2 linked regions of the Corallococcus sp. EGB genome follow. The protein of the gene in region 1 interacts with the protein of each later gene in a pairwise test. Links are inferred from orthologs where the notes say so. Each region holds a gene or a part of one and is shown on either strand. Other genes may lie near its edges. The genes, in order: KYK13_RS15465 and KYK13_RS13345.

Region 1 (7,044 bases):
GACCGGGAGATGGGTGACGTGCAGCGCATCATGTACGTCCACGTGCCGCTCCAGTGGATGGCCATGATGGCCATGTTCATCAACTTCGTGGCCGCGGTGACGTACCTGATGCGTCCGTCGTGGAAGACGGACGCGATGGCGGAGGCCTCCGCGGAGGTCGGCCTGCTCTTCGGCACGCTGGGCATGATTACGGGCTCCATCTGGGGCCGCCCCACGTGGGGCGTGTACTGGTCGTGGGACCCGCGCCTGACGTCGGAGGCCATCCTGCTGGTGTCCTACACGGGCTACCTGGTGCTGCGGCGCTTCGTGGAGGACCCGGAGAAGCGCGCGGTGTGGAGCGCGGTGGTGGCCATCATCGGGGCCATCAACCTGCCCATCGTGTGGTTCTCCGTGCGGTGGTGGCGCAGCCTCCACCAGGTGCAGTCCAGCCCCAAGACGGTGGACCCGAACATGGTGCTGCCGCTGCGCGTGGCCGCGTTCGGCATGCTGGCGCTGCTCATCCTCTTCATGGTGCACCGCTACCGCATCGCGCTGGCGGATCGGAAGGCGGAGGTGGCGCTGCCGGACGCGCTGCCCACGGATGATCCCGCGGTGCGCGCGTCCCATTCCTCGAAGGTGGCCTGAACATGACCTCGCTGACGTCGCTGATGCTGCTGGCCCAGGTGGGCAGTGGCCGTCTCCAGGGTGGTTGGGGGTACGTGCAGGCGTGCTACGGCATCTCCGTGGCCGCCTTCGTGCTCTACTCGGTTTCCCTCTGGGCGCGCCGTCCCCGCGCCTCCGCTGATTCGAAGGAGTGAGCCCATGACGCCCGTCAACCGCAACCGCCTCATCGCGCTGGGAGCCCTGCTCTTCGCCGGCGCGGGCCTGGGCTTCATCGCCTTCGGCAACATCGGGGACAACCTCGTCTACTACTGGAGCCCGTCGGAGCTGGTCGCCAACGGGGACAAGGCCTACACGGCCACCATCCGCCTGGGCGGCGTGGTGCAGCCGGGCAGCATCCAGTGGAACGAGTCCCACACCACGCTGGACTTCCGCGTGGCGGACAACGCGCACGCGGACGCGACGAGCGTGCACGTGCGCTCGCTGGAGACGCCGCCGCAGATGTTCCGAGAGAAGATCGGCGTCGTGGTGGAGGGCACCTATGACAAGTCCGGCGTCTTCACGTCCAACCGGCTGATGGTGAACCACTCCAACGAGTACCGCGCGCCCAAGGAAGGCGAGTCCCCGCGCAAGTGGCAGGACACGCTGTCCGAAGGCGCCACCACCGCGGCCGCGACGCCGCCGGGGGCGCCGTGAACGGGATGCTGGGTTACGGGCTGGTCCTCGCGGGCCTGGCCTTCGCGGCGTTCGGCGCGGTCCTGGGACTGGTGGGCGGCCTGCGCCGCAACGACGCCAGCTATCCGTGGGTGCTGCGCGCGGTGTGGGGCTTCGCCGCGTGCATGATCGGCAGCAACCTGGTGATGGTGGAGGCGCTCATCCGCCACGACTTCAGCGTGAAGTACGTGGCCCAGGTGGGCAGCCGCGCCACGCCGCTCATCTACACCATCGTGTCGCTCTGGAGCGCGCTGGAGGGGTCCATCCTCTTCTGGGGCCTCATCATGGGCACGTACGTGGCGGCGTTCGCCTGGGTGCACCGCAAGGAGCACGCGCGCTACATGCAGCTGGCGCTGGGCACCATGCTGGCCGTGGGCGTCTTCTTCGCCTTCCTCATCGCGGGCCCCGCGAACCCCTGGGGCGCGGTGTCGCCGGTGCCGGCGGACGGTCCGGGCCCCAACCCGCTTTTGCAGAACCACTTCCTGATGATCATCCACCCGCCCATGCTCTACGCGGGCTACGTGGGCATGACGGTGCCTTTCGGCGTCGCCGTGGCGGGCCTCTTGCGCGGGGAGATTGGCGAGGCGTGGATGGCGCCGCTGCGGCGCTGGACGCTCATCGCGTGGATGTTCCTCACGCTGGGCATCGTGCTGGGCTCGTGGTGGGCGTACGCCGTCTTGGGCTGGGGCGGCTACTGGGCGTGGGATCCGGTGGAGAACGCGTCGTTCCTGCCGTGGCTGACGGCCACGGCGTTCATGCACTCCACCATGGTCCAGGAGCGCAAGCGGATGCTGAAGCTGTGGACGCTGAGCCTCGCGCTGGCGTCGTTCGTGCTCACCATCCTGGGCACGTTCATGACCCGCTCCGGCATCTTCAACTCGGTGCACTCGTTCACCCAGTCGGACATCGGGCCCACGTTCCTCGTCTTCATCGGCATCCTGCTGGTGGTGTGCATCGGCCTCCTGGCCACGCGCGGCCACCTCCTGGCGCCGGAGGGCCGGCTGTCGTCCATGATGTCTCGCGAGGCGAGCATCCTGGTGAACAACCTGGTCTTCGTGGCCATCACCTTCACGGTGCTGTTGGGCACGCTCTACCCGCTGGTGTCGGAGGCCGTGCGCGGCATCCGCGTGAGCGTGGGCGAGCCGTACTTCAACAAGATGGCGGTGCCGGGCGGCATCGCGGTGCTCTTCCTCATGGGCGTGGGCCCGGTGCTGCCCTGGGGCACGCCGGACAAGGCCACGCTGCGCCGGCAGTTCCTCATCCCCGCGGCGGTGGGCGTGGTCATCACGGTGGCCTGCTACGCGGCGGGGCTGCGCGGCGTGTACCCGCTGCTCACGTTCGGGCTGGCCGGCTTCGTCACCGTCATCACGCTGCGCGAGCTGGTGGTGCCGGTGCGCGTGCGCATGACGGAGCGCAAGGAGGGCTTCGTCACGGCGCTCGCCACCGCGACGGGCAAGGCGCGCCGCCGCTTCGGCGGCTACGTGGTGCACCTGGGCATCGTGCTCATCATCGTCGCCGTGGCGGCCTCCAGCGCGTACGTGAAGCACACGTCCGGCACGCTGAAGAAGGACGGCACGATGATGCTGGACGGCTACCAGCTGAAGTACGTGGGCCTGTCCAGCGGCGAGGAGCCGCACCGCACCTTCGTCGCCGCGCGCCTGGAGGTGACGGCGCCCAACGGCACGGTGAGCGAGCTGCGCCCGCGCATGAACTACTACGAGCGGAGCACGGACCCCGTGGGCACGCCCGCGGTGCGCGAGTCGCCGAAGGAGGACCTCTACATCTCCCTGATGGCCTTCAGCGAGACGACGGGCACGGCGAGCTTCAACGTCTGGGTGTTCCCGCTGGTGGGATGGATCTGGTACAGCCTGCCGCTCCTGCTCCTGGGCACGCTCATCGCCGTGTGGCCGCAGCGCCGGGCCGCGGTGCTGCGCGCGGACGCGCCGACGGTGGGGGCCTCCCCTCCCCTGGCCAGCGGTGACGCCGAGCGGGGTGCGGCATGAAGCGCTGGCGGCTTCCCCTGCTGTTCACCGTGGCGGGCGCGGCGCTGCTCGCCGTGCTCTACCAGGGCTTCGGGCGGGATCCGCACGAGGTCCCCTTCATGCTGAAGGGCACGTCCGCGCCGGACTTCACGCTCAAGCCGCTGGACGGCGGAGACCCCGTGAAGCTCGCGGACCTCCAGGGCCGCCCGGCGGTCATCAACTTCTGGGCGTCGTGGTGCGGGCCCTGCAAGTACGAGCACCCGGTGCTCGAGTGGGGTTCGCGCGAGCTGGGCGCGCAGGCCGTGTTCATGGGCGTCGTCTTCGAGGACACGGAGCCCAACGCCCGCGACTTCCTGCGCCGCATGGGCGCGAGCTTCCCGCAGCTGATGGACGAGCGCTCGCGCATGGCGGTGGACTACGGCGTCGCGGGCGTGCCGGAGACGTACTTCATCGACGCGAAGGGCATCATCCGCGGCAAGCACGTGGGTCCCATCGATCCGCAGACGCTGGCGCAGCGGGTGAAGGAGCTGACCCAGCCCCTGGCCAGCTCCACCGCGGAAGCCGCGCGTCAAAACTGAGTCACGCTGCCCGCTCGGACGGCAGGCCCCCGGGAGCAGGGAGGGACCTCCCGGGGCCGCCTCGCGGCAAGCGCGGCTTCCGTAGTAAGTCCCTGCTGTCGGCGTCGTGCGCAGGGGCTTCCCCCGGCCCCGGTCCCAGCGAGGTGGGCTTCCATGCAGTGCCCCGAGTGCGGTGAGAACGCGGCGGACGTCCGCCTGGCCTACTGCGAGAACTGCGGCGCGAAGATGCCGGCACGCCAGCTCCCGCCCCCTCGCGCGACCAGCGCGAAGAAGAGCCAGCGCCCCAGCCGCCCCGCGTCCGAGCCGGCCTATGCGTCGGAGATCATGGACGAGGAGGAGGACGACGCGCGGCAGGGCCGCGACACGCCGCCCCCGCGTGGCTCCCGCGCACAGCCTCCCCCCGAGGAGTACGAGGACGAGGAGCCGTACACGGGCCCGCGCTGGCTGAAGGACGTGCCGGGCCACTCGCAGAGCGTGCTGGGCGTGGGGCTGGTGGCGTTCTCGTTGGTGCTGTCCATCCTCCCCTTCTTCCCCAGCGTGGGCGTGCTGGGGACGCTGCTGACGCTGGTGGGCTGCGTGGCGCTCGCCGCGCGGGAGCTGCGGCGCAGTGGCGACGCGCCCGGCTGGGTGGACTCCGTGCCGCTGGCGCTGATGCGGCCGGAGGTGCCCGCCGCGTTCACGCTGCTGCTCCTGGCGCTGTCGGTGCGGCTGCTCTCCGGCTTCAACCTGCTCTTCCCCCTCTGGGCGGCGGGGACGGCGCTCATCGCCGTGGAGCAGTACCGGCGGGTCATCGCGGAGCCGGATGGCGTGGGCCGCCACTTCGAGTGGCGCTCGCTGCTGGGCTTCCCCCGGGTGCTGGCGCTGGCGGGCGTGGCGGTGTGCGTGGCGGCGCTCTACCTGCCCTGGGGCAAGGTGATGGCGGACGGCTCGCCCCTGCCGGACAACGCGCCGGTGCCCGGCAGCGTGCGCGCCGGGCCACCGGAGCTGCGCGTGATTCCCACGACGCAGGCCTCGGATGATTCGCTCTACAGCGCGGGGGGCGGCGTCGCGTCGCGCTCGGGCTGGGACCTGCCCCTGTCGGAGCTGCCGCTGCTGGTGCTCCTGTCGGTGCTGGTGCTCGCGGCGCTGCGGCCGGACGTGGAGCGCCCGGCCTTCCTGCGGTGGGCGCCGGTGGGCGCGGTGAGCGTGAGCCTGCTCTGGGCGCTCGCGGGGGTGAAGCTCGCGGTGGGGCCCCTCGCGTTCCTCGTGGGCCTGGGGGCGGTGGGCTTCCATGCCGTGCGCCAGGCGCTGGGCCGGGACGAGCCGGCCGGGTACCTGCCACCGGACGAGGACCCCTACGACCCGGACCAGGACCTGGAGACCGAGCAGGACCCGGCGTACCGGGGCTGAGGCCTTCGGAAGTGCCAAAGGGGGGCTGCCCGAGCGGCGGGCGTGCGGCCCAGGAATCCCTGTGCAATACCCGTCAGGGGGCGGTAGTTAGGGACGGCCCCCGCTGGAGCCCCCGATGAATGCCGTCCTCGTCTCGTTGACCCTCGCCCTGAGCCTTGCCACGGGGCAGTTCGCGCCGCAGCAGGCCGCGAGTGAGCCGCTCGCGCCGGAGCAGGAAGTCCGGGTGCAGCAGCTGGCGAAGAAGCTGCGCTGCGCGGTGTGCCAGGGCCTGTCGGTGGCGGACAGCCCGTCCTCCATGGCGCGCGCCCAGTTGGACAAGGTGCGCGAGCTGGTCTCCGCGGGCAAGACGGACACGGAGATCGTCGACTACTTCGTGGCGCGCTACGGCGAGTGGGTGTTGCTGGAGCCGCGCGCGGAGGGCTTCAACTGGTTCGTGTGGCTGGGACCGGTGGCGCTGGTGCTGGGCGGCCTCTTCGTCATCCTGAAACAGCGTCAGCCCTTGCCCGAGGGCGCCGCGCCCGCGGAAGCCGCGCAGGTCCCCTCCCCTTCCACACCCGCGCCGTCTCCGGACGACGCGGACCCCTACCTCCAGGCCGTGCGCCGGGAGCTGGAGCGCTAAGCCATGCAGCCCGAGCCCACCAACTGGTTGCCCGGAATCATCGTCCTGTCGGTCGCCTTCGTGCTGGCGGCCGCGTGGCTCCTCTACATGAAGATGAAGACGGGGAGCGCGCTGCCGGACACCCCGCCCAGGGCGGACGGTACGGCGGACGACCTGGCGCAGCGGGCGCAGTCGCTCATCGAGCAGCTGCGGACGCTGGAGGCGGAGAAGCACCACTTCAGCGCGGAGCACTACACGGCGGAGAAGGCGCGCCTGGAGAAGGAGGCGGCCGCCGCGCTGCGCGCGAAGGACGAGCACCAGAAGCGGCAGGCGGCGGGAGAGAGGTCACCCGCGCGCAACGTGCCGGCGCCCACGGGCTGGGCGTCGCGCAATCCGCAGCTGGTGGGCGCGATGTGGGGCGCGGGCATCGTGGTCTTCTTCGGAGGGCTGAGCTACCTGCTCGTGTCCGAGCAGAAGCCGCGCGAGGAAGGGCAGATGGGCACGGGCGCGACGCCGCCGGGCATGGCCCAGCAGCAGGCGCAGCTGCCCGAGGAGAACGACGAACTGGAGCAGGCGCGCCAGCGGCTGGCGTCGAACCCGGGCGACGTGGAGGCCGCGTCGATGCTGAGCCACGAGCTCATCCGCCAGCAGCAGTTCGACGAAGCGATGAAGGTGACGCTGAAGGGCCTGGCGGTGGATCCGTTCAACGTGGAGCTGCGGGTGCACCGGGGCGTGCTGCGCGCGACATCGCAGGGCGACCTGCAGGGCGCGGAGCAGGAGCTGACGGAGCTGGTGGACACGTGGCCGGACGCACAGGAGGCGCTCATCTTCCTGGGCAGCCTGTCGCTGCGCCGGGGCGACAAGGCAGGCGCGCTGGCGCATTTCGAACGCTTCACGGTGGAAGTGCCCAAGAACATGCAGCCCCCGCAGCTGGCCCCCGCCATCGCCCAGCTGCGCGCGGAGGTCGCGCAGCCGTAGCGCTACGGTGTGCGTCGTGAAGGGCCGGGCCTCCGGCCCGCCTCCCCACCGTCACCTCGGCCCGTGCCCCCCCGGGCGTCAATGCACCGCGGCCTTCCTCCGACGGAACCGGCGCACCTTCTCCACCAGCGCGTCGGACAGCACCCCCTTCACCGCGTTGCGCGTCTGGCGGGCCCACGCCTCGGAGCGCGTGAACCACCCGCCC
Region 2 (7,015 bases), 570 kb from region 1 along the record:
CGCCGGCTTCTCGCCTGCCCCCCAGGGAGGAGCAGGCGGCCGGAGCGCCACCGTCAGCGGCGCGTGCGGGGGCGCAGCGACGCCCCACCGGAGCGGCTGGTGCGTGGGCACGGCAGGCGCGGGGCGCTCACGGCCTCCACCGACTCCGCCTTCGCGAACCAGGGGCAGCAGTTGGCGCACCCCGGGCAGCGGCGGCGGAAGCGGCGGGCGCCCTGGTGCCACGCGCGGCCCTCACGCTCCGGAGGCGGGGGCACCTGCCCGGCGAGCACGTCCCCGGGCCAGGTCCCCGGCACGTCGTCGTCCCACGAGCCGGGGACCCTGTCGCGGACCTGGCGGGCGGACACCCAGCGCTCGCTCTCCGCCGCGTCCTCCAGCGCGAGCCGGGCGAGCATCTCCAGTTGCAGGAGGTCGTGGAAGCGCCGGGAGCAGACGTCGCAGTGGGCCAGGTGGCCGCGGATGCGGCGCTGGTCCTCGGCGGGCAGGTCTCCGTCCAGGAAGGGCTGGAGGTCCTCACACGGGGTGCTCATCGTTCCCTCTCCTGACGGCGGCGCTCGGCGGTGTCGTGGAGCATGGCCTTGAGGCGGCGGCGGGCGTGGAAGAGCCAGGTGCCCACCGTTCCCGCGCTGGGGGTGTTCATCCGCCGGGCGATCTCCGCGTGGCGCAGGCCCCGCGCGTGCAGCTCAAACGCCTGACGCAGCTTCTCGTTGAGCCGGGCCACGGCCTGACGCAGCTCGTCCTCGGTGACGTACTCCCACTGCTCGGGCTCTGGCGCGGCTTCCGGGTCCTCGAAGAGCATGTGGACGTTGTGCAGGTCCACCCGGCGGTCCGTCTCCGCGCCCTGGCGGCGGCACTGGTCCAGGAACCGGTTGTGCAGCACGCGCACCAGCCAGGCGCGGCGCGCGGGGTCCGGCCAGCGCTTGAGCCGCTCCCATTGCAGGAGCGCGCGCAAGAGCACGTCCTGAACCAGGTCGTCGCAATCACTGGCACCCTTGCCGCAGACATTGCGCGCGATGGCGACCAGCACCGGCTGATGGCGGATCGCGAACGCGGCGAACTCCCCTCCCGAGCCCTCCCGGGCCGGCGGCTCCTCCCTCCCTGGCACCATGCGACCGCCTCCCTTCCCCCAGAGAACGCCGAGGGCCGGATTCTTTTTCTCTCACGGATGCGACAAACGCGGGCGCGCTTCACCGCACCTCACGACGGGCAGTCCGGCTGCAACACTTCAAGCAGACGCCAATCCATTGCATGGAATAGACAGACATCCAGGCACTCCCTGGCGTAATGCCTCTCCGTGGGTGTGATTTGCCTCCCGGTGGGTGCGCCCTGCCCGGTGCGGAAAATCAGCGTGGAAAAATGGGCGAGCGCCCGGCCCCTGCGACTTGGGGGCGGCGGGAGCGTTGGAGTGGGTGCGGCTCCGCCGCGGACGGTGGGGTGGCGGGCCCCGCGGGTCGGGTCAGGCGGGGGGACATGCCCCGGCGGGTCGCGTCCCGGCCGGGCGGGAGGCCCTCCGGGGCCCGGGGAAGCGCGCCCGGGTGAAACTCCCCCCTTGCGTGCCTGGGGAGTCCTTTGGTCCTCTTGGGACACCGCCGTATGCCCATGGAAACCGCCGCCGACAGTCGAGAGTACCGCGTGGTCTTCTTCTGCCCCGCGTCGAACGCACGGCTGGAGCGGCTGGAGGTGCCGGTGCGCCGGCTCCTGACGCGCATCCAGGCGCCGCCGGCGGAGCTGGCGCCGCTGAGCGAGGCCGGGGCGCTCACGGAGGCCGGGTGGCAGGTCTACCTGGTGCGTTCGCTGACGGAGCGCAGCGCGGCGCAGGCCATGGCGGCCTACGTCAGCGAGGCCACCTGTGCCCTGGCGGCGGAGGTGGACGCGGAGGTGCTGGGACTCTACGTGGACGTGTCCGGGGACTCGGCGCGCATCTGCCGGTGCGGGCCGGAGGACGGGCCGGAGACGTTCGCCGGGCGCCGGCAGGCCGCGCTCACCCGCACCTCCGAGTGGCTGGAGGTCGCCCCCGCGAGCCTGTCCGCCCTCTTCCAGTTGGATCCACCAGACGCCGAGTACGAACCGGACGCGGACGACCGCTTCGTCGAGGAGAAGCTGCGGGAAGCGCGAGCCCTGATGGAGCGCTACCGCACCGCGGCGAAATGAGGTCGAGCACCCCGGAGGACCTGGCGGGCCGCTGTGCGCGGTGCTACCTGCCCACGGCCCTGTGCCTGTGCGCGGAAGTGCCCGTGGTGCCCACGCGCACGGAGCTGCTCATCATCCGGCACAACAAGGAGTCGCAGAAGAGCACCAACACCGCCCGCATCGCGGCGTTGGCGCTGCCCCGCTGCCACATCGTGTCCTATGGCGCGCCGGGGACGCCGTTCGATCCGTCGGTGCTGGACGCGCCGGACACGTGGCTCCTGTTCCCGGACGCACCGGAGGCGGAGGGGCCTCCGCCGAAGCGACTCGTGGTCATCGATGGGAGCTGGGCGCAGGCGCGGCGCATGGTGCAGCGCGTCCCCGCGTTGCGGCGGCTGCCGGGCCTGAGGCTGCCTCCGCCCGCGCCGGACACGCGCCGCCTGCGCAAGCCGCCACATCCGGATGGGATGTCCACGCTGGAGGCCATGGCCGGAGCGCTCGCGCGGCTGGAGGGCGAGGACGTGGCGAAGCCGCTGCTCACGCTGCACGAGCTGATGATTGAGCGCGTGCTCGCGAGCCGGGGCCGGCTGGGCTGGGAGAACTACCTCTGACGCGAAAGCGGCCTCCTACTGGAGGACCTTCCGCATCTCCGCCGCGAAGGGCGCGGGCTCCAGGAAGCCCGTCACGCGAGGCTTCGTCAGCACCGTGCCGTCCGGGTTCACGAAGGCCACCGTGGGCAGGCCCTCCACGCCCAGCTTCTCCATCAGCGCGTCCAGCGGGTCGCTGCTGTTCGTCGCGTCGATCTTGATGGTGAGGAAGTGGCTGTCCTCGGCCTGGGAGATGACCTCCGAGGACGGATACGTCAGCCGGTCCAGCTCCTTGCAGGCCGCGCACCAGTCCGCAAAGAAGTCGATGAGCACCGGCCGGCCCTCCTGCTTCGCCGCCGCGAGCACCTGCTCGAACTGGCCCGCGTCGAACGAGGCCGTCTTCGCCGGCAGCACGTGGTGCCACTGCCAGGCCGGCGCCACGGGGCGCTCCTGCAGGCCCATGCGCACCCACAGTTCGCCCGTGGGCCGCGCGTCCAGCGCCCCGCCGCGCACCACCAACGCGCCCACCACCAGCGCCACGCCCAGCGCCTTGAAGCCGAACTCGCGCGCGCCCTCCTTGAACGACCGGTGCACCGCGCCCACCCACACGCCCACCACCACCAGCACCGCGGCAATCACCGCGCCGGGCACCTGGCCCACCTCCGCGCCCAGCGCCTTCACGGCGTCGCGCGCCCAGGGGAACGCGTCCTTCAGGTACGAGAACGCGAGCGCCACCAGCATGATGCCCAGCACGCTCTTCACCCACTCCATCCACACGCCACCGCGCGGCAGGCGCACCGTGAACACGCCGATGAGGAAGAACGGCACGCCGATGCCCAGCGCGTAGATGAACAGCAGCGTCGCGCCCAGCGTCGTGTTCGCGGACTTCGCCACGAAGGCCAGGAGGCCCGTGAGCACCGGCCCCGTGCACGGCGCCGCCAGGAACCCGGACACGCTGCCCATCACGAACGCGCCAGCGATGCCCGCGCCGCCCACGTTGCTGAGCTTCGTCTGCATCGACGACGGCAGCGCCAGCTCGAACGCGCCGAACATCGACGAGGCCAACAACAGCAGGAACAGCGCCAGGCCCATCACCACCACGGGGCTGCCCAGCATGGAGCCGAAGGCCTGGCCCGTCTTCGCCGCCAGGACGCCCAGCGCGCTGAACACCACGCCCATACCCACGATGTACGACGTCGTCAGCGCCAGCGAGCGGCCCCGCGCCTCCGCCTTGCGCGCGCCGAACACCGACACGGTGATGGGGATGAGCGGATACACGCACGGCGTCATCGCGGTGAGCAGACCGCCGGCGAACACCACCAGCGCGCCCCACGCGAGATTGCCGGACTCCAGGAACCGGGCCGCGTCCAGCCCTGTGCTCGGGCCGGAGGGCAAAAGCCACGGCACCACCGCCACCGCCACTCCCGCCACCACCGCCGCCAGCGTCAGCTTCTTCGTGTCCATGCGTGCCTTCCGCCTCCGCGCGCTCCGGACCGCACAGGCTCCGGAAGCGGCCCCTTTCTATATGCGGAGGCAGCGGACGCGGCTACCCCACAGGCGGCTGCGCCGGGGAGGCAGGCACCTTCAGTCCGGCGGAGCGCGCCAGCCCCATCACGCCCTCCACGGCGGCGGCGATGTAGCCAAAGGGATTCGCGCCATCCACCGCCGTCACGTGCACCTCGCCCATCTTCTGCTGGAAGGCCGCCGCCACCTGGGGCAGCTGCCGCGCCAGCGTCAGCTGGATGACCTCCGGGCTCACCGAGTTCTCGATGTCGCGCAGCGCCTTCGCCCGCTCCATCTCCAGCCCTTGCAGCGCGCGCGTGCGCCGCAGCTCCAGCTCCGCGATGCCGGCCTCCGCCTCCGCGATGGCCTGCTTCGCGAGCATCACCTGGAGCCGGGCGGACAACTGCTCGGCCTCCTGCCGGGCCTCGGCCAGCTGGATGTCATGGCGCGCGGACTCCGCCTCCTGCTGGCGGCGCAGCCGCTCCAGCTCCACCTGTGCCTTCGCGGCCTCCGCCTCCTGCTCCCAGCGCAGCTGCTCCAGCTCACCCTGGGCGCGGTTGTACGCGAGCTGCCGTTCGCTCGTCAGCCGCGCCTCCTCCAGCCGCGCGTCCGTGGCCAGCGCCTCCAGCCGGGCCTGCTCCTTCAAGGCCTCCGTGCGCGTGCGGACCTCCTCCTGTGCGTTCAGCTTCGCGAGCGCCACCTCGCGCTCCACGGCGGTGCGCTCCTGCTGCTGCTGGCGCGCCTGCTCCATCTTCGCCTGGGCCAGCCGCGCCTCCTGCGCGAGCTGCTCCATCTGCGCCTGCTCCTCGGAGGCCTGCGTGCGCTGGCGGACCTCCTCTCGCGCGGCGAGCTTCTGGAGGTTGAGCAGGCGCTCGGCCTCCGTCTCCTCGCGCCGCACGAAGCGCTCCTTGGCCAGCTCCGCCTCGCGCGCCTGCCGCTCCTGTTCGCGGCGGAAGCGCGCCTGCATGTGCTCGAAGACGGCGGAGGACAGGACGCGCACGTCCTGGATTTCAATCGTGTCCAGCAGCACGCCCCAGCCCGAGTCGGTGCGGTCCTCCATCCGGCCCTTCCCGGACAGCACCGGGGCGATCTCGCGCATCAACTCCGCCGCGATGCCCTCCTTGCGCCGGGTGAGGACCTCCTCCACGGAGAGGTTCGCCACCAGCCGCCGCGCCGCGCCCACGAACATCTCCCCGAGCAGCTCGGCCAGCTTCTCCTGCGCGCGCTCCGGGTAGCTGAAGTTGAGCATCCGGAAGGCCACCAGCGGATCCGCGATGCGGTACACCGCCAGGCCCGTCACCGCTACGCCCACCTTCTCGTTCGTCACCTGATCCGCGGTGAACTGAAGGCGCTGGATGCTGGTGGGCACGATGGCCACCGAGTCCCCGGGCAGCTTGAAGCAGCTGGCGCCCTGGCCGCTCACCTCGCGCACGCGCCCCCGGCGCATGTGGATGAGGAACTCGCTGGGCCGCGCGGTGATGAGCCCCCACTTCTTCACCTTCTCCGGGTCCTCCGCGGGCTTGCCCGCCCGCCAGCCGTCCGCGTAGCGGGAGCGCTCCAGTCCCCCCTCCAGGCGGATCAGCGACGGCCGCCCCGTTCCCTCCGACTGCGTCTCGTGGGCGTTGCTCCGGGCCTGTGACTTCGCGTTGGCGCTCATGTGTTCGCACCCTCCGCGACCGCTCCAGTGCAGGCCCCCGGCCATCTCCCGCGGGGCCACGAAACGGGCACTTATGGGCTCGCGAAGCGCCGTTTCGGCTCTCCCCGCTCCAACCCGGCACAGCCGGAGTGCTCCACTCCGGAGGAGCGTTGGACCCCGCCGGAGCGCTCCTCGACCCGACGCGTCGGACACAGGGGCATTGCGCCCCATGTTCCCTTGACCCGAGGGGGGTCGATTTTATAATTGACCAGTCCGGTCCACATTCGTGTGGGCCCGTGTAGACCCTGCCGCTGCGCGCGGACCCACCGCGTCGCCGGGGAGCGGAGGGACGTTCCACCCTCCTGCGTCACTTCTTCCTGAGGATTTCATGCTGAACCTGCCCATCTACATGGACAACCACGCGACCACCCCGCTGGACCCGCGGGTGCTGGAGGCGATGTTGCCCTACCTCCGCGAGGACTTCGGCAACGCGGCCAGCCGCAATCACGCGTTCGGCTGGAAGGCCGAGGCCGCGGTGGAGAAGGCGCGGCGGCAGGTGGCGGACCTCATTGGCGCGTCGGAGAAGGAGATCGTCTTCACCTCCGGCGCCACCGAATCCGACAACCTGGCCATCAAGGGCGTCATCGAGTTCTACAAGTCCAAGGGCGACCACATCATCACCCTGAAGACGGAGCACAAGGCCGTCCTGGACACCTGCAAGCGCCTGGAGCGCGTGCGCCAGGAGCGCCTGGACGAGCTCAAGCTGCTGCGCCTGGGCCAGTTGGCCGGGCGCGACGTGACGCCGGAAGAAGTCCCGGAGCTCGCGGCGAAGCACCACCTGGAAGCCGACGAGACGTTCCAGAAGTGGGCGGAGATGCCCACCGGCGGCGCGCGCGTCACCTACCTGGACGTGGAGCGCGACGGCCGCGTGAGCCTGGAGAAGCTGGCCGCGGCCCTCACGCCGAAGACGGTGCTCGTCTCCATCATGTTCGCCAACAACGAGATCGGCGTGGTCCAGCCGGTGGCGGAGATTGGCAAGCTGTGCCGGGAGAAGGGCGTCCTCTTCCACTGCGACGCGGTGCAGGGCGTGGGCAAGGTGCCCTTCGACGTGGAGAAGATGAACGTCGACCTGGCCTCCATCAGCGGCCACAAGATGTACGGCCCC

The links.
Region 2: the proteins of KYK13_RS15465 (region 1) and KYK13_RS13345 interact in binary tests that used the Escherichia coli proteins (3 or more experiments, as listed by UniProt). The link is inferred for Corallococcus sp. EGB from one-to-one orthologs.

The regions. Positions count from the first base shown.
Region 1 is NZ_CP079946.1:3,686,432-3,693,475, reverse strand. The notes cover bases 2,095-5,093. They hold KYK13_RS15465 (redoxin domain-containing protein), read left to right. Parts: upstream 2,095-3,313; coding sequence 3,314-3,874; downstream 3,875-5,093. Other genes in these bases: KYK13_RS15460 (zinc ribbon domain-containing protein), read left to right, coding at 4,028-5,093; KYK13_RS15470 (heme lyase CcmF/NrfE family subunit), read left to right, coding at 2,095-3,317. Also shown: cytochrome c biogenesis protein CcsA, read left to right, coding at 1-624; KYK13_RS15480 (hypothetical protein), read left to right, coding at 627-797; KYK13_RS15475 (cytochrome c maturation protein CcmE), read left to right, coding at 802-1,296; more of KYK13_RS15470, read left to right, coding at 1,293-2,094; more of KYK13_RS15460, read left to right, coding at 5,094-5,263; KYK13_RS15455 (cytochrome c-type biogenesis protein), read left to right, coding at 5,379-5,882; KYK13_RS15450 (tetratricopeptide repeat protein), read left to right, coding at 5,886-6,839; KYK13_RS15445 (GNAT family N-acetyltransferase), read right to left, coding at 6,918-7,044. UniProt on the Escherichia coli protein: Involved in disulfide bond formation. Catalyzes a late, reductive step in the assembly of periplasmic c-type cytochromes, probably the reduction of disulfide bonds of the apocytochrome c to allow covalent linkage with the heme.
Region 2 is NZ_CP079946.1:3,113,907-3,120,921, reverse strand. The notes cover bases 1,964-4,933. They hold KYK13_RS13345 (protein-disulfide reductase DsbD), read right to left. Parts: upstream 4,176-4,933; coding sequence 2,751-4,175; downstream 1,964-2,750. Other genes in these bases: KYK13_RS13340 (SPFH domain-containing protein), read right to left, coding at 4,258-4,933; KYK13_RS13350 (tRNA-uridine aminocarboxypropyltransferase), read left to right, coding at 2,145-2,735; KYK13_RS13355 (hypothetical protein), read left to right, coding at 1,964-2,148. In the rest of the region: KYK13_RS13365 (anti-sigma factor), read right to left, coding at 54-527; KYK13_RS13360 (RNA polymerase sigma factor), read right to left, coding at 524-1,105; more of KYK13_RS13355, read left to right, coding at 1,597-1,963; more of KYK13_RS13340, read right to left, coding at 4,934-5,871; KYK13_RS13335 (IscS subfamily cysteine desulfurase), read left to right, coding at 6,242-7,015. UniProt on the Escherichia coli protein: Required to facilitate the formation of correct disulfide bonds in some periplasmic proteins and for the assembly of the periplasmic c-type cytochromes.